One region of the Paenisporosarcina sp. NPDC076907 genome, then DNA from elsewhere that is predicted to be linked to it. Evidence: riboswitches for the same ligand, from Rfam matches in the RefSeq annotation. Region 1 holds a riboswitch; the other holds the start of a gene.
What was found. Region 1 has a riboswitch for cobalamin ahead of ACQKEV_RS03200 (ABC transporter substrate-binding protein). Riboswitches for the same ligand answer to the same signal wherever they lie in the genome.
Positions count from the first base shown of each region.

Region 2: linked by a shared signal. The riboswitch ahead of ACQKEV_RS02710 (ribonucleoside-diphosphate reductase subunit alpha) and the one ahead of ACQKEV_RS03200 (ABC transporter substrate-binding protein) in region 1 are both predicted to bind cobalamin.

Region 1 covers NZ_JBNNIX010000001.1:628,813-641,241, reverse strand. The annotation lists gene ACQKEV_RS03210 (adenosylcobinamide amidohydrolase) at 1-49, opposite strand, end outside; gene ACQKEV_RS03205 (FecCD family ABC transporter permease) at 52-1,047, opposite strand; gene ACQKEV_RS03200 (ABC transporter substrate-binding protein) at 1,040-2,008, opposite strand; cobalamin riboswitch at 2,145-2,334, opposite strand; gene ACQKEV_RS03195 (hypothetical protein) at 2,528-2,713, shown strand; gene argS (arginine--tRNA ligase) at 3,151-4,818, opposite strand; gene ACQKEV_RS03185 (DUF1934 domain-containing protein) at 4,815-5,237, opposite strand; gene ACQKEV_RS03180 (GGDEF domain-containing protein) at 5,549-6,640, shown strand; gene speB (agmatinase) at 6,848-7,720, opposite strand; gene speE (spermidine synthase) at 7,724-8,557, opposite strand; gene ACQKEV_RS03165 (transglycosylase domain-containing protein) at 8,846-10,957, shown strand; gene ACQKEV_RS03160 (YwhD family protein) at 11,627-12,142, opposite strand; gene ACQKEV_RS03155 (2-hydroxymuconate tautomerase) at 12,210-12,395, shown strand.
Region 2 covers NZ_JBNNIX010000001.1:531,616-544,044, forward strand. The annotation lists gene ACQKEV_RS02695 (DedA family protein) at 1-275, shown strand, start outside; gene ACQKEV_RS02700 (undecaprenyl-diphosphate phosphatase) at 285-1,112, shown strand; gene ACQKEV_RS02705 (hypothetical protein) at 1,778-2,233, shown strand; cobalamin riboswitch at 2,314-2,490, shown strand; gene ACQKEV_RS02710 (ribonucleoside-diphosphate reductase subunit alpha) at 2,673-4,898, shown strand; gene ACQKEV_RS02715 (ribonucleotide-diphosphate reductase subunit beta) at 4,912-5,952, shown strand; gene ACQKEV_RS02720 (VOC family protein) at 6,452-6,865, shown strand; gene ACQKEV_RS02725 (tripartite tricarboxylate transporter permease) at 7,425-8,951, opposite strand; gene ACQKEV_RS02730 (tripartite tricarboxylate transporter TctB family protein) at 8,970-9,419, opposite strand; gene ACQKEV_RS02735 (tripartite tricarboxylate transporter substrate binding protein) at 9,476-10,483, opposite strand; gene ACQKEV_RS02740 (response regulator) at 10,624-11,316, opposite strand; gene ACQKEV_RS02745 (ATP-binding protein) at 11,313-12,429, opposite strand, start outside.

The DNA of each region.
Region 1 (12,429 bases):
CAACAGGTGCGTCGTGATAACCACCTGTTAATCCTTTGACTTTCAGCATATTTACGCACCCACCTTTCGTCGTTGTTTCCAAAAAATAAATGCAAACACTGGGGCACCAATAAAGGCTGTTATTACTCCTATTGGCAGCTCAGATGGTGAAATTATAGTGCGTGATACCAAGTCACAAATAATGAGTAACGTAGCGCCATTTATAAATGATAAGGGTAATACATGTCGATTATCCGACCCCCACAACATGCGTGTCATATGTGGAACGACTAAACCAACAAAGCCAATAGTTCCAGAAACCGCTACCGCAGCTCCAGTTAAAATTGAACCTCCTGTTAAAATCATCATTTTACGATGTTTCACATTTACACCTAAATGTTTGGCACGTTCCTCCCCAAAAACTAGTGCATTTAGTTCTCGTCTATTTAACCATAATAGTAAAAAACCAATTGCCATAAACGGTAATGCCATTGTGACATATGGCCAACCTCGCATCGACACACTACCAAGCAACCAACCAATAATTTGGCGAAGTTCTTCACCTGAAAGTGAAATCATAAGGGAGAGGACAGATCCCAAAAATGAACTAAATATTATTCCTGTGAGTATGATCGTTTCCATTTTCATAGCACGGTCAATGAGCTTGGCAAAACTCATAACAGTAACCATCGTTAAAAACGCGCCGAGCATACTCAAAACTGGCAATGTGAACAAGCCCAGAAAGGGTACAGAAATTCCGAAAAAGAGTGTCACCACGGCGCCAACTGAGGCACCGGACGACACTCCTAACGTATATGGATCAGCTAATGGATTTTTCAACAATCCTTGGAAAGCTGCTCCCGCTATAGCAAGTGAGGCACCAACTAAACCAGCTAGCACAACACGAGGTATGCGAATATTCCAAAGGATGTTTGATGCAGCTTCATCCATGTCAGGATTCCACAAGACTTGCACAGGAATCGAAACCGATCCAGCCGTTACCCCAACCAGCATAGCAGCAATCAGTACGAATACAGAAGCTACATAGGCAAACCAGGTTTTATTCACTGAAGACCTCAGGATGAATTGCTTTTGCCAATTCTAATAAGCCTTCTGTTAAACGAGGACCTTGACGACTTGTCGTATCAGCATCCACATCTATTACTGCCTTGTTTTTCACAGCTGTAACTGTACCAAAACCTTCACGATTCAAAACTTGCTCCGTTGCATCTGGTACATAATTTCCGTAAGTTGTTAATATTACATCCGGATTACGCTTTACAATTTCTTCAGGGTCCATCATGATCCAACCTTCTTGATCTGATGCAATATTTTCCGCGTTCAACATCTCGATCATTTCGTTCATAAACGTGTTATTTCCTGTAGTAAAAATTTCTGGAGCTGGAGATACTTCCGCAAATACTTTTTTCTTTGTTTCAATGGTTGAAGCCTTTTCTTGTATTGTTGCAATTTCTTCCTTCATTGTTTGGACCATTTCTTCCGCTTCTTTAATCTTACCTGTCGCTTGGCCAATAGTAGCCATCGTGTCATAAACTTCATCAAAACTTACTGCAGTTTTCACAACATACACCTTTACCCCTGCGTCACGCAGTTGTTTAATTCCAGCATCACCTACACCAAGTCCTGATTCATGAGCAAGTACCAAATCTGGATTTAAAGAAATAATTTTTTCAACATTGAATTCTTGTCCACCAATTTTTTCTTTTGATGTTACTTCTTCTGGGTAGTTATCGTAATCAGAAACGCCCACTATTTGTTCTTCTAAGCCAAGTGCATACAAAATTTCAGTATTACTTGGAATCATTGAAATGATTGCTTTTGGTGCTTCTTCCAAAGTAATTTCAGAATCTGTGACATCCTTGAGGGTAAGCGGGAATTGCGAAGCCTCTTTCCCTTCTTCCGTTTCTGGTGTTACGTCGTCTGCAGGTTTTGCTTCTTCCTGCCCACATGCTGTCAGTAGGATCGCCACAAGTGCTGTTGCGAGCCATAGTTGCCAAATCTTCTTCATTGTTAATTTCCTCCTTGATGTGAATGTTTTTGACACAAAAAAATCCTCCGCGTTTAGTCGGAAGATGGCTGGTTGAATAAAGGCTTTGCTAGTTAAGCGTAAGCTGATTCACACCATTCCTATCCTCGTAGGTTTGCGGGTGTTGCGCACGTAGGCAGGTCTCCTGGCTTGTGATCAGTGGTTAGCGCGTCTTCCCAAAGCTATGTTTGCTTCAGTGACTTAATGCGCTTTCCTCTCACATACAGTGGCGGGACCGCGTCGGATTTGAACCGACTTCCCTTTTAACTCTGCGATTGAAGCAGAGCACCTTCGTGTTGGGGCTATGTAATTCATTTTTCATTATACATGATTTGTCTTTTGTGTCGAGGGGGATTTTATGAGGTGGGCTGGTTAGTGACATGCACGCTTGATTGTATGAGAAACTGCAGATATCGTGGGAAGTCGTGGGGATATCAAGAAATGTCGTGTGAATATCAAGAAAAGTGATGTTCATCCGGGGGGAGAGGAGAAAATCGAGCCTTGGTTGTAATAATCGAGGTTGACGTAGGAAAAATTGGCGTTCACGTAGGAATTATCGCCGTTGACGTAGGAAAAATCGACGTTCACGTTGTAAAAGCATCTTTTGATCCTCGCCACTTCTCCCATTTCCAACGAAAATCACTATTTGTCCAACGAAATTGTCATAATGTCCAACGAAGTCTTTAAAACGTACAACAAAATGACTTTTCACTTCTCTTACCAAAATACCACCAAGCCACAGCTGGTGGGCCATTTAAATGCTTTTAAAACCTTGATCGGTGCTATTCGCTTCGCTCGGTAGCCTTTTCTGTTAGTGACAAAAAGCTTGTGCTGCCTTTGCGCTTTTTCTCCATTTCCAACAAAAAGCTCATATCTTCCAACTAACATCACCTTCGTCCAACGAAATTGTCATAATGTCCAACGAAGACTCCAAAACGTACAACTAAATCACTATTCAACTCTTCTTTTACCAAAATACCACGGAGCTACAGTTTTTAAGTGCTGAAATGGTGCCAATTGGCGGACCAACTGGCACTTTTCTGTGGGGTTTTCTTGACTTACATTTCGCCAACTATAAAAAAACCATTTCACTGACCCTCCAGTGAAATGGCTTAGATAGTAGTTTACATTTTTTCAGGTGCGCTTACGCCGATTAGGCGAAGTGCATTGGCGATTGTTGTGCGGACTGCTGTGATCAATGCAAGACGTGCACGGGTCATATCTTCGTTTGAAGCGTCCAATACTTTTTCTGCATTGTAGAAGCTATGGAATGTTGCTGCAAGTTCTTGGATGTACGTCGCAACACGGTGTGGCGAGCGGATTTTAGCTGCATCGGCCACGACTTGTGGGAAGTTACCCATTTTCTTCAGAACATCGATTTCTTTTTCTGCTTGCAGTAAGTTCAATTGCGCGTCTGATGCAATGAATCCTTGTTCTTCAGCTGAACGTAGGATCGAGCTGATACGCGCGTGTGCGTACTGTGCGTAAAACACTGGGTTTTCGTTGGATTGAGAAACTGCTAAATCCAAGTCAAAGTCCATATGTGAATCTGCAGAACGCATCGCGAAGAAATAACGAACGGCATCTAGGCCCACTTCTTCAACTAGTTCACGCATCGTAACGGCTTTACCGGTACGTTTGCTCATTTTCATTTTTTCGCCGTCTTTGTACAATTGAACCATTTGAATTATACCAACTTCAAGTGTATCGCGATTATACCCAAGTGCTTGGATCGCCGCTTTCATACGTGGGATGTAACCATGGTGGTCTGCTCCCCAGATGTTGATTAATTTATCAAAACCGCGTGCAATTTTGTCTTCGTGGTAAGCAACGTCAGGCAATAAGTACGTAAATGAACCGTCGTTTTTAATAAGTACGCGGTCTTTGTCGTCGCCAAATGTTGTCGAACGGAACCAAGTTGCGCCTTCTTCTTCAAATACGTGACCGTTTGCACGCAATTTATCCAAAGCGACCTCAATCTTGCCATTTTTGTATAATGAAGTTTCTGAATACCACTCGTCAAATTTAACACGGAAATCTGCTAAGTCTTGTTGCAGTTTCGCAAGTTCCACTTTAAGTCCATGTGAACGGAAGAAGGCAAAACGCTCTTCATCCGTTTTCTGAAGCAATGCGTCTCCGTGCTCAGTTGCCATGTCTTTTGCGATATCAATGATGTCCTGACCGTGATAGCCATCTTCAGGCATTTCCGTATCTTGACCCAATGCTTGCTTATAACGAGCTTCTAAAGAATAAGCTAAGTTGTTTATCTGATTCCCAGCATCATTGATATAGTACTCACGTGACACGTCGTACCCTGCGTAATCCAATACGTTACATAAAGAATCACCGACAGATGCGCCACGGGCATGACCTAAATGCAAGTCACCCGTTGGATTCGCTGATACGAATTCCACTTGAATTTTTTCACCAGCACCAGCGTTTGAACGGCCATAGTCAGCACCTTGTTCCAAGACAGCTTTCACAACGTCCACCAAGTAATCTTTGCGAATTGAGATGTTTATGAATCCTGGACCTGCAATTTCGATTTTCTCGATGACTGTGCCAGTTGTATCAAGGTTTTCTAAAATCGCTTCCGCAATCGCACGTGGTGGTTTTTTAGCAAGCTTCGTCAGTTGCATCGCAATGTTTGTTGCATAATCACCGTTCGTTTTGTCGCGAGGAGATTCCAAATGAATGCCTGGCATTCCTTCCGAATCAGTTAATTCGGCTTTCATTATAGCTTTTTGTAACGCTTCTTTAATGGATTGTTGAACTTGTTCTACTGCGTTCATTGCGATCCCTCCGTGTAATGAAATTCAAGTGTGTATTCGCCAACGGGTTCCCCGCTCACGTGTAAATCATATTGAACGACGAAATGTCCGTCGTGTTCATTTTTTTCAAATGTCATTTGATGTGTATTAGTTGTTACCATCAGCATGCCATATTCGCTTTCATAACTGCCTGTCTGCTCTGCGTCCTTAATAAAAGGAAGCCGCATATTGATTCCGCCACTCCGCATAACAAGAGCCTTGGTGTCACCCATTTTAACAGTCGTGTTCACATCTTTATCTTCCTGAACTTCCGTATATTTTAAATAGGTTGTCTCGCCTTTTTCAATAAAAGTGCCAGATGCCCACAATTCATAAATTTCCGGTTCTTCATTCGGTTGCCGGATGGTCGTTTTCAACCTTACTTTTACTTGTGTGTTCATGACAAGTCCACCCGCTTCCTTGCGATAAATTTTACTTTAATTGAGATTGAGTACAATTAAGTATCTCTATATCCAGCTTAAAGCGCCAGGATTACTCAGCAGAGGAAAACTTTCCTTCCCGTGCCGGCATCAACCTAATACGATATGTAACGCTTTTCTATGATTAACCTTTTTATTATAAGTGATTTAAGTACCTGATTTCAAATATCGTTTTTTAATTTTTATTGTTGCAATAACAACCAAGAGTTTTACCTCTCGAATTTTTAGGTATGTTATACTAAACGCTAGAATTTCACCTTGGAGGAAAAGTCATGGTTTTTGAATTATTGATTAACTTTTGTATATTATTCACCTTTGCCGTATTGTCGTATTGGCCCTTCCAAGATGCTGTGCGATCTAATTTTCCTTTTCCGAAAACACATCCATATATAATTGGTTTTATGGCTGGTTTGGCTGGCTTTATATTATTGGAAACTTCTGTACGTCTGTCGGACACGATTCTACTTGATGGAAGACACGTCGTGATTGTGATTTCCGGAATTTTCGGTGGACCTATCGCGCCAATCATCAGTGGATTTATTATTGGTGTGGCAAGGATGTTTATGACCGATGAATTTACAACAACCGGACTTCTTGCCGGATGGAATATTATCATTATGGGCGTAGTAATCGGAGCGTTCAGTTTTAAATATAGGATGAACTTTAAAAATGCGCATCTTTATTTTTATTATGCGACTGCTCAAACTGCCCTGTTAATCATCTATTTAACTTACCCATCAATGGTTGTCTTGTCCCAAGTTCTTTACTTTGTTATTTACTCAGCCTTTTCATTCTTTACCGTGTTATTTATTTTAATCGAACTGAACGAGCATTTTAAGAAAATCCGCCATACTGAATTATTGTCAGAGACCGATTATCTAACCGGCCTTTATAACAATCGCAAGTTTCACCAGCTAACAGATACTTACATCAATGATTCCACTAAGCCTTTCAGCATGATTTCCATTGATATTGATTCCTTCAAAAAAGTGAATGACATTTACGGTCATCCTGCGGGAGATGACATATTAAAACAGCTCGGAAAGCGTCTGAAAGATTTAGTTTCGGAAAGTGAAGGATACATTACCCGAAATGGTGGAGAACAATTTGCTGTACTTATCGCCAATTCTCCACCCGCAATGGGACTTTATTTAGGTGAACTCATTCGCTCGAGCGTGGCAAGTACCCCATTCATTGTTTCAGATGATGAGGAAGTTTCCATTACGGTATCAGTAGGTGTCAGTTCTTATCCGGACAATGGATCGACCATTCAAACGCTTTACAGTGCCGCAGATGCAGCTATGTATGAAGCAAAAGCGAACGGACAAAACCGAGTGATTCATTTCACCAATAAAAAAGCGTGATGCTTCTCAGAAATGAGAGCATCACGCTTTTCTATTTAGAGGATGAGAGACACAATTTGAGGAACAATTGTGTCTCCTCATCTAGGGAAGCATAACCGCAGGCGATTACTGTCCACCTACTATAACGAACTCCACCAGGGTACCAGCGAAAGCCACAAATAAAGAACATTTGTGGCTCTCACTAATACACCTTTATTGATTACGTTTTTATTTAACCCAGCCTAAGAGCATTTCACGGATTAGTTTACTTGCCGTGTTAGCCGTTTGTTCAGATGAATCGTAGATTGGTGCCACTTCAACTAAGTCGAAGCCGACAACGTTTACGTCTGAACCAGCAATCGCATGGATAGAAGCTAACAATTCGCGAGATGTAATGCCTCCGCAGTCCACTGTTCCAGTACCTGGAGCGTGTGCAGGATCAAGTACATCAATGTCAATCGTCACGTATACCGGGCGACCTGCCAATGTTGGCAATACTTCTTTTAATGGCTCTAGCACTTCAAATTTTGAAATGTGCATGCCGTTTTCTTTTGCCCAAACGAATTCTTCTTTCATACCTGAACGAATACCGAATGAGTACACATTTTTTGGTCCGATGTGATCGGCGATTTTACGAATTGGTGTGGAGTGAGAAAGTGCTTCACCTTCGTAAGATTCACGTAAATCAGTATGTGCGTCCATGTGAATGATGGCTAAATCCGGATATTTTGCAGCTACAGCTTTCATGACCGGCCAAGACACTAAGTGCTCGCCACCCATACCAACTGGAACTTTTCCGTCAGCTAATAATTTCGTCACGAACGTTTCGATTTCGTCCAAACTTTTTTGCGGGTTCCCGAAAGGTAATGGGATATCCCCTGCATCGAAGTAATTTACGTCATCAAGGTCACGGTCTAAATACGGGCTGTATTCCTCAAGACCGATTGATACTTCACGGATGCGTTGAGGACCGAATCTTGAACCAGGACGGTAAGAAACTGTCCAGTCCATTGGCATGCCGTAAATGACAGCTTGTGATTCTTCGTAGTTTGGATGACTTTTAATAAACACATTGCCAGAATAGGCTTCATCAAATCTCATCAATTATTCCCCCGCTAAATCTTTCACGAACTTCGGTAATACGAAAGCCGCTTTGTGCAATTCTTTCGTGTAATACTTCGTGTCGATTTCGTGGAAACGTGCATCTTCCACTGTCAAAGGATCATGTTTTTTAGATCCTAGAGTGAAGCACCATAGACCACTTGGGTACGTAGGAATGTTTGCCGTATATAAACGAGTGATTGGGAAAATTTCTTTCACGTCTTGTTGAACTTGCTTGATTAAATCAGGTGTAAACCAAGGGTTGTCCGACTGTGCCACGAAAATTCCATCTTCTTTTAACGCTTTTGAAATTCCTGCATAGAAGCCTTTTGTGAACAAGTTCACTGCTGGGCCAACAGGTTCTGTAGAGTCTACCATGATTACATCGTATTGGTTTTCAGCTTCAGCAATGTGCATGAAACCGTCGCCTACTTGTACATCGACACGTGGGTTTTCCAATTCTGATGCGATTGTTGGTAAATATTTTTTAGAGTACTCAATTACTTTGCCATCGATGTCTACAAGTGTTGCTTTTTTCACTTGTGGGTGTTTCATGATTTCACGAATAACCCCACCGTCTCCACCACCGACAACTAGTACGTTCTCAGGGTTTGGATGTGTGAATAAAGGCACGTGTGCCACCATTTCATGGTATACGAATTCGTCTTTTTCCGAAGTCATTACCATGCCGTCTAGGAATAACATATTGCCCCATTCAGCCGTTTCCGCCATTTCGAGCAATTGGAAATCCGTTTGCTCCGTATGCAAGGTACGGTTCACCTTCATCGTAATGCCAAAATTCTCGGTTTGTTTTTCTGTAAACCAAAATCCAGCCATAATGCATTCTCCTTTACTTACGAGGTTAGTGGATCCGTTCCCGGCATGTAGCGAAAGTGAACGCGGTCTGCCGAAAAACAAATACAGAAAAAGTATAGATGTTTTTGACAAAAGTGCAACTGTTTTTTCTTTTCAGTTGTATTTTGATTCGGTAACAGATCCATTTATCTCGTCTAATATTGATGAACTAATCGATTTAGCATTCGTCATTTTCTCATATACATGCGTTTAATCCTTCCATGACTTTACCATACTACTAAGAAGTATGGATGAACGGAGTGAAGGTAAATGCGACGAGCGGACTTACAATTTAAAAAACGAAAACGCCAAAAGCTTCGATCCGTTATCTGGTACTCCATTGTGGCACTCAGCGCATTGTGTACCGTTCTTTTAGCCTTACGCATATATGCACAAATTCTTGGTCCACCTTCTCTTGCCGTGTCACAGGCGACCGTATTTTTGGATCGCAACGGGCATTCAATCGGGGACCGTTTCGCGGAGCAACGCCGTTATTGGGTGAAGTTAGAGGAGATGTCTCCTTTCATAAGCGACGCCATTTTGGCAGTGGAAGATCAGGAATTTTACGAACATCATGGATTTGATTACACCCGGATTGCATCGGCTTTATTAAAAGATGTAAAAGCCATGCGAAAAGTGGAAGGTGCCAGCACCATTACTCAGCAGTATGCCCGGAATCTCTATTTAACCCACGATAAAACGTGGACACGTAAAGCAAAAGAAGCTTTGTATGCGTACCGCATGGAAACCTTTTATGAAAAAGAAGAGTTGTTGGAAGGATACTTGAACACCGTATACTTCGGTCATGGCATGTACGGCGTGGAAGCCGCAAGTCGCTATTATTACGGCAAGCCGAGTAAAGACTTAACACTCGCTGAATCCGCGCTACTTATTTCCATTCCAAAAGGACCAAGCATTTATTCGCCTTTGATTAATGAAGAAAATGCATATGAACGACAAAACCTCGTGCTAGGGTTGATGGAATCGCAAGATATGGTGACAAGCGAAGCCGTGCGTCGTGCCCGTGATGAGCAAATTGTTCTGAAAAATGAAGAATGGAAAGCTACAAAAACCGTAGCGCCCTACTTCCTGGACGAGGCATGGAGTGAAGCGGAGCGGATTTTGGCTAAAAAAGGTCGTGCCATCGCTGAAGGTGGTTGGACAATTGAAACGACGTTGAACACACAGCACCAAAAAGTGGCGGAAGAAGTGGTCGCGGAATGGATGCCGAATGATAAACTCGAAGTCGGATTTGTCAGCATGGAGCCTGAAACGGGTTATGTAACGGCGTTAATCGGCGGTCGTTCCTACACAGAAAGTCCATATAACCGGGTTACACAAGCGAAAAGACAGCCTGGATCAACTATTAAACCATTACTGTATGCAGCCGCTCTGGAAGAAGGATTTTCGCCTTTGACATTCCTCGAAAGTGAACGAACCATTTTTACGTATGACGATGGACGTTCCCAATACGAGCCAAAAAATGTCAACGGTGAGTTTGCGAATCATCCGATTTCACTGGCTCAGGCGTTAGCCATTTCAGATAATATTTATGCCGTAAAAACGCTTGAAAAAGTCGGCTACAAACCGTTCGAGTCGATACTTAAGCGCTTAGGTGTGGATACGACCGTACAGGAAACGCCGTCCATGGCCCTTGGAACTTCCGATGTATCATTGAAAGATTTAACAGGTGCTTTTAATAAAATAGCCAATGGTGGAGTCAATCGGGAATTCCGAACTGTGCTGTCAATTAGAGACAGTCATGGCGAAGTCGTTTTTGAAGCAGATCCGAAAGAACGCGATGATGATGACCGGGTAATGTCCGCTCAAGATGCGTTTATTTTAACGCATTTGATGACCGGCATGTTTGACCCTGTGTTTAATGATTATGCACCTGCAACCGGCCTATCGATCCGCGGAAAACAAACGCGACCTTATGCCGCAAAATCAGGAACCACGATTTCCGATCAAGTGCTCGTTGGGTATACGCCAACGTTAACCACTGGCGTTTGGAATGGGTATGATGCGAGCAAGCAACTCCAGCTCGCAGAAGACAAACAAGCAACTAAAAATATTTGGATTGATTTTATGGAACGAGTTCATCAAGGCGTAGCTGCTGAACCTTTCTTGCCGCCTAAAGGTGTGACAGGCGTCATTGTGGATATCGAGACTGGCGGACTTGCCGTTTCAGCTTGCACGAAGCAACGCTTAGTATATGTAAAAAAAGAAGACATCCCGAAACGCCTGTGCACTGATCCGAAGTTACAGAAACAACTTTTGGAAGATGTGAAGTCAAATGAGGATGCGGATAAAGTAATCGAAATGGAAGGCGACGATCCATGGTCACTGTTCCCGTTTTCATTCTTTAGGAACGATGATTAAGTTTTAGTTTATTCCTTTAAGATCCGATTTTTTTCACGTTCGAGCTATTTTTGTTCCCGTTCGATGCGAGTTTATTCCCTTTCAATCAAGGTTTATTCTCTTTGAATCGAAGTTTATTCCTTTTCACCAATATTTCCTAACAAAAATACCCCTCGAATGAACTTTTCGAGGGGGCAATTTAAGGTTTGAGTTTTAAGGAGACATTCTTGGTTGTAATAATCGGGGGTCACGTAGGAATTATTGGGGTTGACGTAGGAAAAATTGGCGTTGACGTAGGAATTTTCGACGGTCTCGTTGTAAATGCATCTTTTGGCGAGTGATTCGTCTCCATAACTCCGCGTCTGCAAATAATTTCTAGTCTCATTCCTTAAAATAAGTTTCTATTTCTTCTTTGTTTCGAGAATATAAAAAAAGCTTTCTCTTTCACGGAATTACTCATCCGTTGAAACAGAAAGCTTTTTTCTTGGTTAGCGCTGACATGAGAAACATGAGGCATTCGGCTTGGGTTTGACACAAATGTCTCACGGCGCTCATGTACAGACGCGTTTCCAATTGTCCTAGCTCACTTTTTGTCAGCTATGTTTCAAGTGTACTTGCTTTTTTCGACATATTCAACCATTCAGCTGAGGTGGATGAAAATGTCACATTTTGTACACCTGTTTGACAATTTTAGGAATTGAGTTCCTGGTGAAGTTTTTCTTCACTGCGTGCCCACATTTCTGGGTTATGCGATTGTAAAAAGTCTCGCAATAATTCTTTAGATGAATCGTCCATATGGTCAACAATGATATGACGTTTCATCGATTTGTCCATTTTGTTTACATGGTCAGCCAGAATTTTGAAACCTCTGCGCTTTTCACGGTTAATGACCATTTCGCATCCGGTCACACCAGCATAGTAGGGTCCTGTTGCTTTGTGATCAATGGTTACCCAAACAAGCCAAAATAATTTGCCGCCTTCAGAGTCTTCCCGATTTGTTGTGAATTTGATGCCGCGTTCCGTATCGCTTCGAGCATGCATCGCGCCAATTTCAACTTTGGCTGTTTTTTCTTCGACGTCAATGATGACCGGGGATACATGTTCGAGTGTCAATGAACCTACACCGAAACCACCGTGTCCATCTGTCGGGTCATTTTTTATAATGGTGAATCCAAGCTTTTGTTTTGGTTTTTCTTCATTTGTCATACGTTAGTCCCCTCCGTTCTGTTATTATAACGAATAGATAAACTTTTGTGAAAGAGGAGGAACTCCAATGCCATACGTAACTGTCAAAATGCTTGAAGGTCGCACAGACGATCAAAAACGTGCACTTGTTGAAAAAGTAACAGCAGCTGTTGCTGAAACAACAAATGCGCCTGCTGAAAACGTAGTTGTCTTTATCGAAGATATGCCAAAAAACCACTACGCAGTCGCTGGGAAATTGTTCAGTGATAAATAAGTAAACTACGCGGACAGTGTAACTGCCGTTCAAT
Region 2 (12,429 bases), 97 kb from region 1:
TCTTGTTTTGCCGCTTGATTCCATTGATTCGCAGCTTAATTTCGATTCCTGCCGGGATGTCGAACATGAAGTTTGGACTATTTTTGTTATTTACGACAATAGGAACACTTATTTGGAATACGATTTTAGTATCGGTCGGAGCGGCAGTGGGCGATAACTGGGAATCAATCGTTGGTGTAATGGACGTATATTCAAATATTGTGTACGTATTAATTGTCCTTGCTGGGCTAGCCATTATTTGGTGGTATTTACGATTCAGAAAAAGAAGAGCATAAGGAGATATTATGGAACTATTTGATTTACTGAAAGCGTTAATATTGGGGTTTGTGGAAGGGATGACGGAGTTCGCTCCTGTTTCTTCTACCGGACATTTGATTATTGTGGATGATATGTGGTTAAGAACTTCTGAGTTTCTAGGGAAATATTCGGCCAATTCGTTTAAGATTTTTATACAGCTTGGCTCGATTATGGCGGTAATCGTCGTGTTCTGGAAACGGTTGTTCAGCTTGGTTGGTCTTTATAAAATGAAAGACACCACTCCAGGTTCACAGTTGAAATTGACTCATGTTCTTGTTGGATTAATTCCAGCGGGTGTACTTGGCGTATTGTTTGAAGACTATATAGATGAACATTTATTCCGTGTTGAGACGGTATTAATCGGTTTGGTTGTCGGTGCAATTTTAATGATTGTAGCTGATAAATTCGGTCCGAAAAAACCAAAAACACAAACGCTGGATCAGATTACGTATAAGCAGGCATTTACTGTAGGGCTTGTTCAATGTTTATCTTTATGGCCAGGGTTTTCACGTTCAGGTGCAACCATTTCCGGTGGTGTATTGTTCGGAATGAGTCACCGTACAGCTGCTGATTTTACATTCATCATGGCAGTTCCAATCATGTTCGGCGCGAGCTTCTTGTCGCTGTTGAAAAACTGGAAAGATATTGATCCAAATGATACTTCATTTTATATCGTTGGATTTATCAGTGCCTTCGTATTCGCATTGATTTCTATTAAGTTCTTCCTGAAGTTGATTGGACGTGTGAAGTTAACACCATTTGCGATTTATCGCTTGGTTTTAGCGGCAGTGTTGTTCGTGATTATTATTTTATAGTTGATTCTGAAACGGTCTCTTTTTGAGACCGTTTTTTTGTTGTGACAAACATTTAATTGAGTGAATATAACCACATATTAGTCACGAAAATTGTTGATTTCCTTTGCGGCGGACGCGTTTCGCGGGCACGGCCTCAGTCTCCTCATCACTTCGTTCTTGCGGGGCCTTCAGCTCGCGCTGTTCCCGCTGAAAAGATATTGGTCGAATGGCCAATATCTTTGCGACGAGTAACCGCAGGAGCAGTCTTGTTTTCGCCGCCTCCACTCCAATCAACAGAAAACTCTTCTGCTAGCGTTTCACTTCAAAATATTTAAATAGGAAAGTGGTCGGCTATTTCTGAAGACTCCTGCGGAAAAACGGAACAAGCTAGACCCCACAGGATCAGCTGTCATTGACAGCTGATCCGAGGAGGCTGGCGTTTCGTCCGCGGAAAGCGAAAGAAATAGCCGACCACCTTCTTTTTGGAACGAGAGTAAAAAGAAAAACGTCATTAGTCTGAAACGCGAATAGAGGCTCCCGTTTCGCGAATAGACCTGCAAAAACCGCGAATAGAGTTAAGTTGAACCTTGAATTTTGCAGGAAGCATACTATTTTTGTCGAATATAAGTGAAATGAAGCGTTAGAGATTAAAAACAAAAGGCTTTAGAGAAAAGAGGAGCTATAAAATGACTGAGACCATAACAATCGATCACCGGTCAATCGCAGTTCGCTTATTCAATGAAACTTGGGATTTGATAGAGAAAAAAGACCGCACGGGTGATGAAGATTCACAAATGCTCGAGAAAACATATGCTTCGCTTTATCATTGGCGTCAAGTTGGTACGAAGCTTAATTTGGCTAGAGGTTACTGGCAAGTGTCACGGGTACATGCCATTCTGGGTCATGGCGATGCGGCATACTTCTACGGAATTGCCAGTGTCGAATTGTGTGAAACGGAAGGATTTGGCGATTTTGATTTGGCGTTTGCTTATGAATCTGTTGCCCGGGCAGAAAAGTGTAGAGGCAATTCCGAGTCGATGAATATTTGGTCGGCGCGTGGACGTGCAGCTGCCGAACAAATCGCCAAAGAATCGGACAAAAATTATTTTTTAAGCGAATTAACTAGTGTGGATAAGGGTTGAACGAATTTGAAGGAAATTCATCTATTGTAAGTGAAAATACTATATGTTAGATTTGTTTTTATGATAAACACAATATATAGTGTAAAAACGATAAAGAGGTACCAGTAATGGTTTAAAAGGGAATTCGGTAAATGCCGAAGCTGTCCCCGCAACTGTAAGTGTAAACGACCATACAAAGTCCACTGTGCATCCGCATGGGAAGGCGTATGGAAGGATAATACACGAGCCAGGAGACCTGCCTTTTTTATCGACGAAGCAACACTTTCTTCGGGGGTTGAGGAGTGGAAGCGAGCTATTTGTAGCGAGCAGAATTCCATTTTCTCGCAAACCAATTGAACTCCTTTCCATTCTTTCAATCATGAGCGATGGCTCAGCCGAAGAGGCTGTTCCATCGCTTTTTTGTGTTTCTGAAATTGTTAGATTGGAGAGGTGCATACATATGGTGCAAAAAGTTTTAACAGAAAAAGAAATAGTGATAGATCAACTGCTGGAGAAGTTTAACGTTGATGAGTTGGGTCCGTTGTTGCGATCCCACGAAAAATGGCTGAAGAAAAATCCTCAAGCAACCGATGCACTATGGTCACAGGCAATGGTCTTAGAGTCTCTTAGTTATTTAGATGAGGATGAACCATTCTGGACTTTTGTTGCTGCACATATTTACTTGGCACAAGTTTACAGCGAACTCGCTAGCAGTCGGAACTGTTCAAGTCGTGATGTGTATAAGTATTTTAATAGACACCTCAATGACTTAACGGATAAGGGGTTATATGATGTAAGTCTCCTTCAAGCCTATACAAGTGAAGAAATCAAAGAGTTAGGCGAAATACTTGAACCTGAACGCGATCGACTGTTTACATATATCGGATTAAAGACATTGATGGATCGTTACGTAGCAAAAAATTACGATCATTCACCCGCTGAACTGCCTCAGGAACGTTGGCTGATTATTGCCATGACGTTGATGCAAAATGAGAAAGACAATCGTTTGGAAAAAGTGAAAGAGGCTTATTGGGCGATGAGTAACTTGTATATGACGGTTGCGACACCGACGCTTTCCAATGCAGGGAAACCACATGGGCAATTATCGAGCTGCTTTATCGATACGGTTGACGATAGTCTGCAAGGAATTTATGACTCCAATACAGATGTTGCCACGCTTTCGAAATATGGCGGGGGAATCGGTATTTACATGGGAAAAGTGCGAAGCAGAGGTTCTTCAATTCGTGGGTTTAAAGGGGCATCGAGCGGAGTATTGCCATGGATTAAGCAATTGAATAATACCGCAGTCAGCGTGGATCAACTCGGTCAACGACAAGGAGCAATCGCTGTTTACCTGGATGTTTGGCATAAGGACATCTTGCCATTTTTGGACCTTAAGTTAAACAACGGAGATGAGCGGCTGCGTGCGCATGATATTTTCACAGGTGTATGCCTGCCGGACATTTTCATGGAGAAAGTAGAAGCACGAGAAGAATGGACCCTGTTTGATCCACATGAAGTACGCTCGGTCATGGGGTATTCGTTAGAAGATTTCTACGATGAAACCCGTGGAGGAGGTTCATTCCGGGAGAAATATCAAGCATGTGTAGCGGACGAGCGGTTATCGAAGGAAATTGTGCCGGCTATTGATATTATGAAACGCATCATGCGTAGCCAATTGGAGACCGGTGTGCCATTTATGTTTTACCGTGATGCAGTAAACCGTATGAATACAAATAAGCATGAAGGCATGATTTACAGCAGTAATTTATGTACTGAAATTTTTCAAAATATGAGTGCGACACAATTTGAATCGATTACGTTAGAAGACGATGTCATTGTGACACGCCGAAAGCCGGGCGATTTTGTCGTGTGCAACTTATCTTCCATCAATTTAGGGAAAGCAGTTCCGGCTGGCGTGTTGGAACGATTGATTGAAATACAGGTGAGGATGCTCGACAATGTCATCGATTTGAACATGATTCCTGTTCCTCAAGCTGAACGAACGAATGCAAGATATCGTGGAATCGGTCTAGGTACGTTTGGCTGGCACCACTTATTGGCATTGAAAGGAATCCGTTGGGAATCGGATGAGGCAGTGAAGTTTGCCGATGAATTGTACGAAGAGATAGCTTATTTTACCGTCCGTACATCTATGAATTTATCCCGTGAAAAAGGACCATATCCATTGTTTAAAGGATCCGAATTCCATACGGGCGAGTACTTTGCAAATCGAGGCTACAGCAGCATGAAATGGCGTGAACTGCGTTTAGACATTGCGATGAATGGCATGAGAAACGGCTATTTGATGGCGATTGCACCGAATTCTTCTACTTCGATCTTAGCAGGAAGTACGGCAAGCATTGATCCGATATTCCAGAAAAGCTATTCAGAAGAGAAGAAGGACTATAAAATTCCGGTAACAGTACCTGATTTGAATCAAGAAACAACTTGGTTTTATAAGTCCGCGTACTTCATTAATCAGCATTGGACATTAAAGCAGAACGCCGCACGTCAACGCCATATCGACCAAGGGGTGTCACTGAATTTGTACGTGCAGAATACCATCAAGGCAAAAGAGTTGCTGGACTTACATTTAGATGCGTGGGCAAGTGGTTTGAAAACGACCTATTATGTGCGCTCCACTTCGGTGGAAATGATAGAATGCGAATCTTGCTCAAGTTAAGGAGGAACTATGGATGACAACGATTGAAAAACGAAAGCTCATGGATAAAGAGGCACCGAACCGTTCGACTGGCATCGTTAATGGGGCTTCATCTAACATATTGAATTGGGATGATGTCCGGTTCAGTTGGGCATACCCGAAATATAAACGGATGCTCGGAAACTTCTGGACACCGTTTGAAATCAATATGGGTTCGGACGTCAAACAGTTTAGTGGATTGAATGACGCGGAGCGTGAAGCGTTCTTAAAAATCATCGGTTTATTAGCGTTGCTCGATAGCATTCAAACCGATTTCGCAGGGAAAGTCGCGGACTACTTAACAGATTCAAGTTTGAATGCACTCATGATTATTTTGGCGCAACAGGAAGTTATTCATAACCATTCTTACTCCTACGTGCTATCAAGCTTGGTATCGAAACAGGAACAGGATAAGGTATTTGATTACTGGCGCACAGAACCGGTGCTCGCGAAGCGAAACGATTTTGTAATGAAGGGGTATGAAGCCTTTTCAGATAAGCCAAATGTGGATTCATTGTTAACTGCGATTGTATATGATGTTATTTTGGAAGGGCTATTTTTCTATTCGGGATTCGCCTTCTTCTATCATCTTGCACGTCATCAAAAAATGGTCGGTACGAGCACTATGATCAACTACATCAACCGGGATGAACAAATCCATGTCGATTTGTTCGTGAAAATATATCAGGAACTGTTACGGGAATACCCTCAATACGATACCCCGGAAAGAGCGCATGAAGTTCAAAGGATATTTAAAGAAGCGGCATCTCTTGAAGTTGAATGGGCACGTGAAGTGATCGGAGATCGAATTGACGGTCTGGACGTAGAGGATGTGGCAGAATACATTTGCTTCTATGCAAATGTCCGCTGTGCTCAGCTTGGATACGAACGCCCTTTCCCGGCATATCGCAAAAATCCGCTGAAATGGATTAAAGCATATGAAGAAGTGGACTTAGGCAAAACGGACTTTTTTGAGCAAAAGTCCCGTCAATATGTGAAGGTTAATGTACAAGACAATGGGTTTGATGATTTGTGAAATGTGTTGGATCGGACTGTTTCATAAGGGGTGACGACTTTGGTGCTGATCGCTTTGCTTCGCAGCCTTTACTATGGTTGTGCTGAACAATACGAGACCTGATAATTGATGATTTTCAGACGTGATGCCTTATTTTTCACACGTCAGCTCCATTTTTTTACACGTCAGCTCCATTTTTTCAGACGTGATGCGCCAAAAGTCAGACTGAGCATCCGCTCACCCAATAAAATATAGTTGATTGATGCTACTCACATTTCTTCGTAGTGTTAAATTGTGGCTCTCCAACAAATCCTTAAGATAAAACAGATGTGTCGAAATCCACTCGAACGCTTCTTTCGAGTTTGTTGGCGCAAGGCCGCGGAAAGCGGAGCCATTTTGAGGAATATCAGCCTTTTAATAATGATTAATATGAAAAAAGTCATTAACTTTAAAAGGCATTCCGAGACATCTGGCGAATCTTATTAAGGAGTATATTTTATCTTCGAAGGAGATGCATGAGATGAAACCCGTAACACCTTACTTAACTTTTTACGGCAATGCCAAAGAAGCGGCAACTTTTTACGAAACAACTTTCTCGTTGGATAACTTAGGAACGATGAAATATAGTGATGGTGATTTTCCACATCCACCAGAAGCTAGTGACTACCTTATGCATTGTCACTTAAGCGATGGAACCTTCAACCTTATGTTGGCTGATTCACCAACTCCAGGCGAAGCGGGAACATCGAATGTCGCCTTGATGATCGAATGTGAAAGCGATGAAGAAGTAAATAGTCTATACAAAGCATTATTAGAAGGCGGCAAGGCAGTCATGGAACTTCAGGAAACATTCTGGGGAGCCAAATACGCTAAAGTGCAAGATCAATTTGGCTATACGTGGGACTTGAATTTCCAAAAAGACAAAACAGAATAATTGCGTGAGACAAATGGGGCTGCCGGGGAACTGGCAGCCTTTTTGATGTGCCATGAACCCATTGTTGATGCTCTTCTTAAACACGTCAACTAGTGGTAAATAATATTCTTTCATTTTATTGGCACATGATAGCCTAATATTCGTAATAAATGTCAGGCAGGAATCTCCACGAAGACTCCTGTGGGAATACCTTGAGCTGAAGCCCCCCGTAGATGGCTGAAGCCAAGCCCATGGAAAGCAAAGTAGCGGTTTCTGCTAATTCTTTCAAAAAGGCTATGAACCCTGGGTTTACCACTTAGTGATAGAGAGTCATCATAAATGGTATTGGCACATGACAGCCACATACTGTAATCAATGTAAGGCAGGAACCACCACGAAGACTCCTGTGGGAATAGCTTGAGCTGAAGACACCCCCGAAGGTGGCTGAAGCCAAGCCCACGGAAAGCGAGGTGGCGGTTCCTGCCAATCTTTTAATTTGGGTAAAGTGGGTGGGAGAGAACAAATCAACATCAAAAAGGAATAAAAAAACTGAGCGTTAAAGAACGCTCAGCCCCAACTCTTATTCTTCTTCATTTATGATCACATTACGGCCTTTAAGTTTCATAATCAGTGGAACGACGAGCCATGCGACTGCTGCAAGAATGAATACTAGTGAGAGTGGTTTAGATACAAAAATCGAGAAATCACCATTTGAAATCGTTAACGCGCGACGCATATTGTTTTCAATCATTGGGCCCAATACAAGCGCCAATACAAGTGGTGCCAATGGATAATCGTTTTTCGCCAAGAAGTAACCTAGTACGCCACAGGCAAGTAACAAGTATAAGTCGAACGTTGTGTATTGTACGGCGTAGACGCCAAAGAAGGAAATGGCGATAATGATCGGAAGCAAATACTTTTTAGGTGTTTGAATGATTTTCGCAAACACTTTCACAAGTGGCATATTCAAAACCAATAACATTAAGTTTCCGATAAACATACTCGCAATTAACCCCCAAGCTACTTCTGGGTGATCGTCAAACAATAATGGACCTGGCTGAATGTTGTACATGATCAGTGCACCCATCAGGATAGCGGTCGTACCGGAACCAGGAATACCTAAGGTTAATAATGGAATCATCGCACCGCCTGATGCCGCATTGTTTGCGGATTCAGGTCCTGCAACACCTTCAATTGCACCTTTCCCGAATTTCTCCGGATGTTTGCTGAACTTTCTTTCAGCTACGTAAGAAAAGAAAGAAGCCAGCGTGGCACCTGCTCCAGGCAAAACTCCAATGAAGAAGCCCAATAAAGAACCGCGGACAATTGGTTTTGCACTATCTTTTAAATCTTGTTTTGTCGGTAAAATTCTTTCAATCTTCGCGATGGCACCATCTTCTTTATCCCGCTCAAGAACCGTTTTGAATACTTCACCTAAAGCAAATAAACCAACGGCAATCGTCAAAAATTCAAGGCCAGAATACAAAATCGGTAAATCGTATGTAAAACGGGCAATGCCTGAAACGGCATCAATTCCAATAGTAGCCAAGAGTAAACCAAATACGGTCATCATCAATGCTTTGGTCATCGATTTGCCAGCTAATCCACTCACTGCACAAAGTCCAAGCAGCATTAGAGAGAAGTATTCCGCAGGACCAAACTTCAAGGCGACGTTTGATAACGGTTCAGCCAATAAAACCAAACCAATCAATGAAACGATTCCAGCTGTGAATGAACCGATTGCTGCAATTGACAGTGCAGCACCCGCCCGGCCTTGTTTAGCCATTTGATAGCCATCCAAAGTGGTGACAACGGATGAAGATTCACCAGGTGTATTTAATAGAATGGACGTTGTGGAACCTCCATACATCGCTCCGTAATAAACACCTGCAAGTAAAATAATTGAACTGGCAGCAGCAGCCTCAGTAGGCATACCAGAAGTCAATGTCGCCGTGACGGGAATCAAAAGCGCGACACCACTCATCGGTCCAATACCAGGCAAAACGCCGACTGCTGTACCAATCAATACGCCAACAAATGCAAATAAAATATTTTGCCACTGGAACGCGACAGCAAACCCATTAAATAAAAAATCTAAAGTACTCATGCCAAAACTCCTTTCACGTTAAAACTGAGGGAATCCGGGCAACGATCCGCCAAGAAACTCTGCAAAAAAGTAATAAACGCCAAATGAAAATGCACTGGCGATAACAATGGTGCTAATCCATTTCCCACGTTCCATTGTTTGAAATGCAATTAGCAAGAATAGGAACGTCGATATGACATACCCAAGTGGCTCTAAAATGGTAGCGTATAAAATTGCACTGATAAAAATAATGAGGAACTTAACATATTGAATGGACTCTTTTATTTTTTCGCCATGTTCATATTTTGTCGTTTCAAAAAGTAAGCGAATGCTTAATAAAATCAGGATGATTCCAAGCGCCGTCGGGAAAATATTCGGTCCAACAGAGGAACCATACGCACTTTGTGAAATCGAGCGACTTTCAATGACAAATAAAAGACCAATCAGTAAAAAGGCGATACTTGCAAATCGATCGAACGTTTTACTCATTATCTTTCACACCTCCTAAAGAAAAAGGCGACCGCTACTGCCGTCGCCGTCATTTATTATTTTTGCATCTCTAAAGCTGTTAATAATTCAACGATTACTTTATCTTGATCTTCTAAATAAGTTGCAAAATCTTCAGCGTTTCGGTATTCACTTTGCCATCCGTTACGCTCAAGTTCAGCTTTCCATTCATCCGTCTCCACCAATTCATCTAACTTCGCAGTCCAGTAGTCATAAGCTGCATCGGACATGTCTTTCGGTCCGAATAGTCCGCGCCAGATCGTGAATTCAGCATCAATGCCTTCTTCTTTGAATGTAGGCACTTCACTAAGGGTACCTTCAAGTCGTTCGCTAGAACTTACTGCCAATACGCGGACGTCACCTGATTTTACATACTCAGAAATCGTAGAAGCGTCAGTTGCAATAACATCTGCATTGTTACCTAGTAATGCCGCAACAGCTTCACCACCGCCATCGTACGAAACATATTTAACAGATTTAGGATCGATGCCATATTCATAAGCTGGTAGAATTCCTACTAAATGGTCCATCGAACCAGGTGCTGATCCACCTGCTAATGTGATTTTTGTCGCATCAGCTTTTATAGCTTCTAATACATCTTTCAAAGATTTGAAAGGTGAATCCTTTTGAACCACAATTGCGCCGTAGTCACGTGTTAACTGAGCAAGAGGTTTTGTATCTTTATAGCCGTAAGGACTGTTTCCTTCAGCTTTGTTATTGTTGATTAAAATAGGAGGTGATTTGACCATCAAGACATAATCATTTTTTGCTTCTTTCGTTGCAAAATCCGCCATGTAAACGGCTCCACCGCCACCAGGTTTGTTTTCAACCATAATGGACTCTTCTACCAATTTCGTTTCATTCATAGTTTTTGCAATGGAGCGGGCTGTTAAATCCCATCCACCGCCAGCTCCAGAAGGTGCCACGATTGTGATTGGTTTTTCCGGATAGTTAGATGAAGCGCTTTCATTTCCTTCCGACGAACACGCAGCTAAACTTAATGCCAAAGAACTCGCTAATAAGACTGTCGATAATTTTTTCCACATAATCGTTAATCCCCTTTGATTGAATTAGAAAAAGACAGCGCTTTCATACGCTGTCTTCAATTTATCAGAACTTTTATTCAATTCAATGTTTTGGGTCATAAGTGAAATAAAGGTCTTTTCCTTCATTTTGTTCATAAAGTTCATGGGGACTTTGGGAAATACCTGCGTTCGGGACGTCCGATTGTTCCATAAATGAGTTCCGCAGTCGCTTGGCTTTCAGAGACAAGAAACTCTAGATACCTTCGTGCAGTCGATCTGCTGAGCCCGCTTGCGACTCCGAGTTTCTCGGCTGTGATGCCATGAGATTGTTTTGTTAAGTGCAGCACGACCTTTTCCATTGTGATAGGGTCAATCCCTTTAGGCGTCATGATACTTTCGGCTACTTGTGATGACTTACTAGGGTGCCACAACATTTGAATGGATTCCTCTTGCAGGTTTCCTGTGCTTGCCAGTGTTTTTCTTTTTTCCTGGTAAGCCAGTAAACTTTCTTGAAAACGATCGAACGTCAACGGTTTTAATATGTAGTCAATAACACCTCCACGGAAAGCTTGTTTCACCACACTCACTTCAGAAGCAGCGGTAATGAAGATGATGTCCGTTTCCGGGCTTTCCGTTTGAATGAATGGCATTAGTTCTGTTCCCATCATGTCGGGTAAATAGACATCCAATAAGATTAAATTCGGTTTCATTGCACAAACCCAATCTTTTGCCTCAGCCCCCGTATGAGCCGAACCTACAACAACAAATCCCTCGATTTTGTCAATGAACCGACGGTGTATATCGGCGATTCGAGTGTCATCTTCTATAATTAAGACTTCGATACTTTCAGTCATGTAGAATAACCTCCTTTAGGAATGGAGATGACGAAAAGTGCTCCATCTAAATCCCCATTTTCAATTGACGCAACGCCATTTAAATCTCTAATATTCTCGGAAACTTTCACTAGCCCGTAACCTCGATCGGGTCCAGTCTTCGTGGAAACGCGAGATTTGAAAATATGCTCCTGTATATCAGAACGAAGTCCGTCACCTGAGTCCTCAACTTCAAGCAATATTTCCAGCCCATTATCCAGGATAAACAATCGTACAACTCTATCTGATTCGGGCAAATGTTCAACGGCTTCGAATGCATTCATCACAAGATTTCCTATGATCGAAACAAAAAGACTCTTTTCCAAATGCTTAGGTAAGTTTTTTAAGTTGCTATCTTCATCCAAAATAAATTGAACTTTTAATTCTCGGGCACGATTGAATAACCCAATCACAAGTCCGCCTAGGTAGGGGTCTTGTAACCTTCTCGTGACGAATTGGATAAGAGATTGATGCTCCTGCGTTTCGTCATGAATCAGGTGAAGTGCTTCATCCAGTGAGTTCAGTTGAATGAGCCCACTAATTGTATAGAGGAAATTCTGATATTCATGCGTTTGTGCACGAAGTGCTTCTGTATATTGCTTCACTTGTGAGAGTTCAGTCGTAATCTGATCAAAATCCGATTGCAATCGAAAACTGGAGACAGCGCCAACGATATCATTTCCGACCATAATGGGCATGCGATTAACAATCGCTTTTTTACCGCGGATTTCCATGTGTCGGTCAAATTGTTTTTCCCCACTTTGTAGTACTTGAGGAAGAAGAGTGTTCGGTAAAACTTCTTCAATGTGGCGTCCAATCAATGACACACCTTCCGGCAAGGATAGCGTGTCGTAGGCTGCAGGGTTCATCATGGAAATTTGTCCATTCTGATCTACCATAATGATTCCTTCACGAACAGATTCGATGAGTGTGTTGCGCTCCGTAAATAAATGAGCGATTTCAGTTGGTTCCAAGTTGAATAACACTTTTTTTATACTTCTGGCCAAAAACGACGAGCCAATGATCCCTAGAATAATAGCGATCAAGACGATGGTCACAATCGAATCCACATATTCAAAAAAAGTATGGGAGATG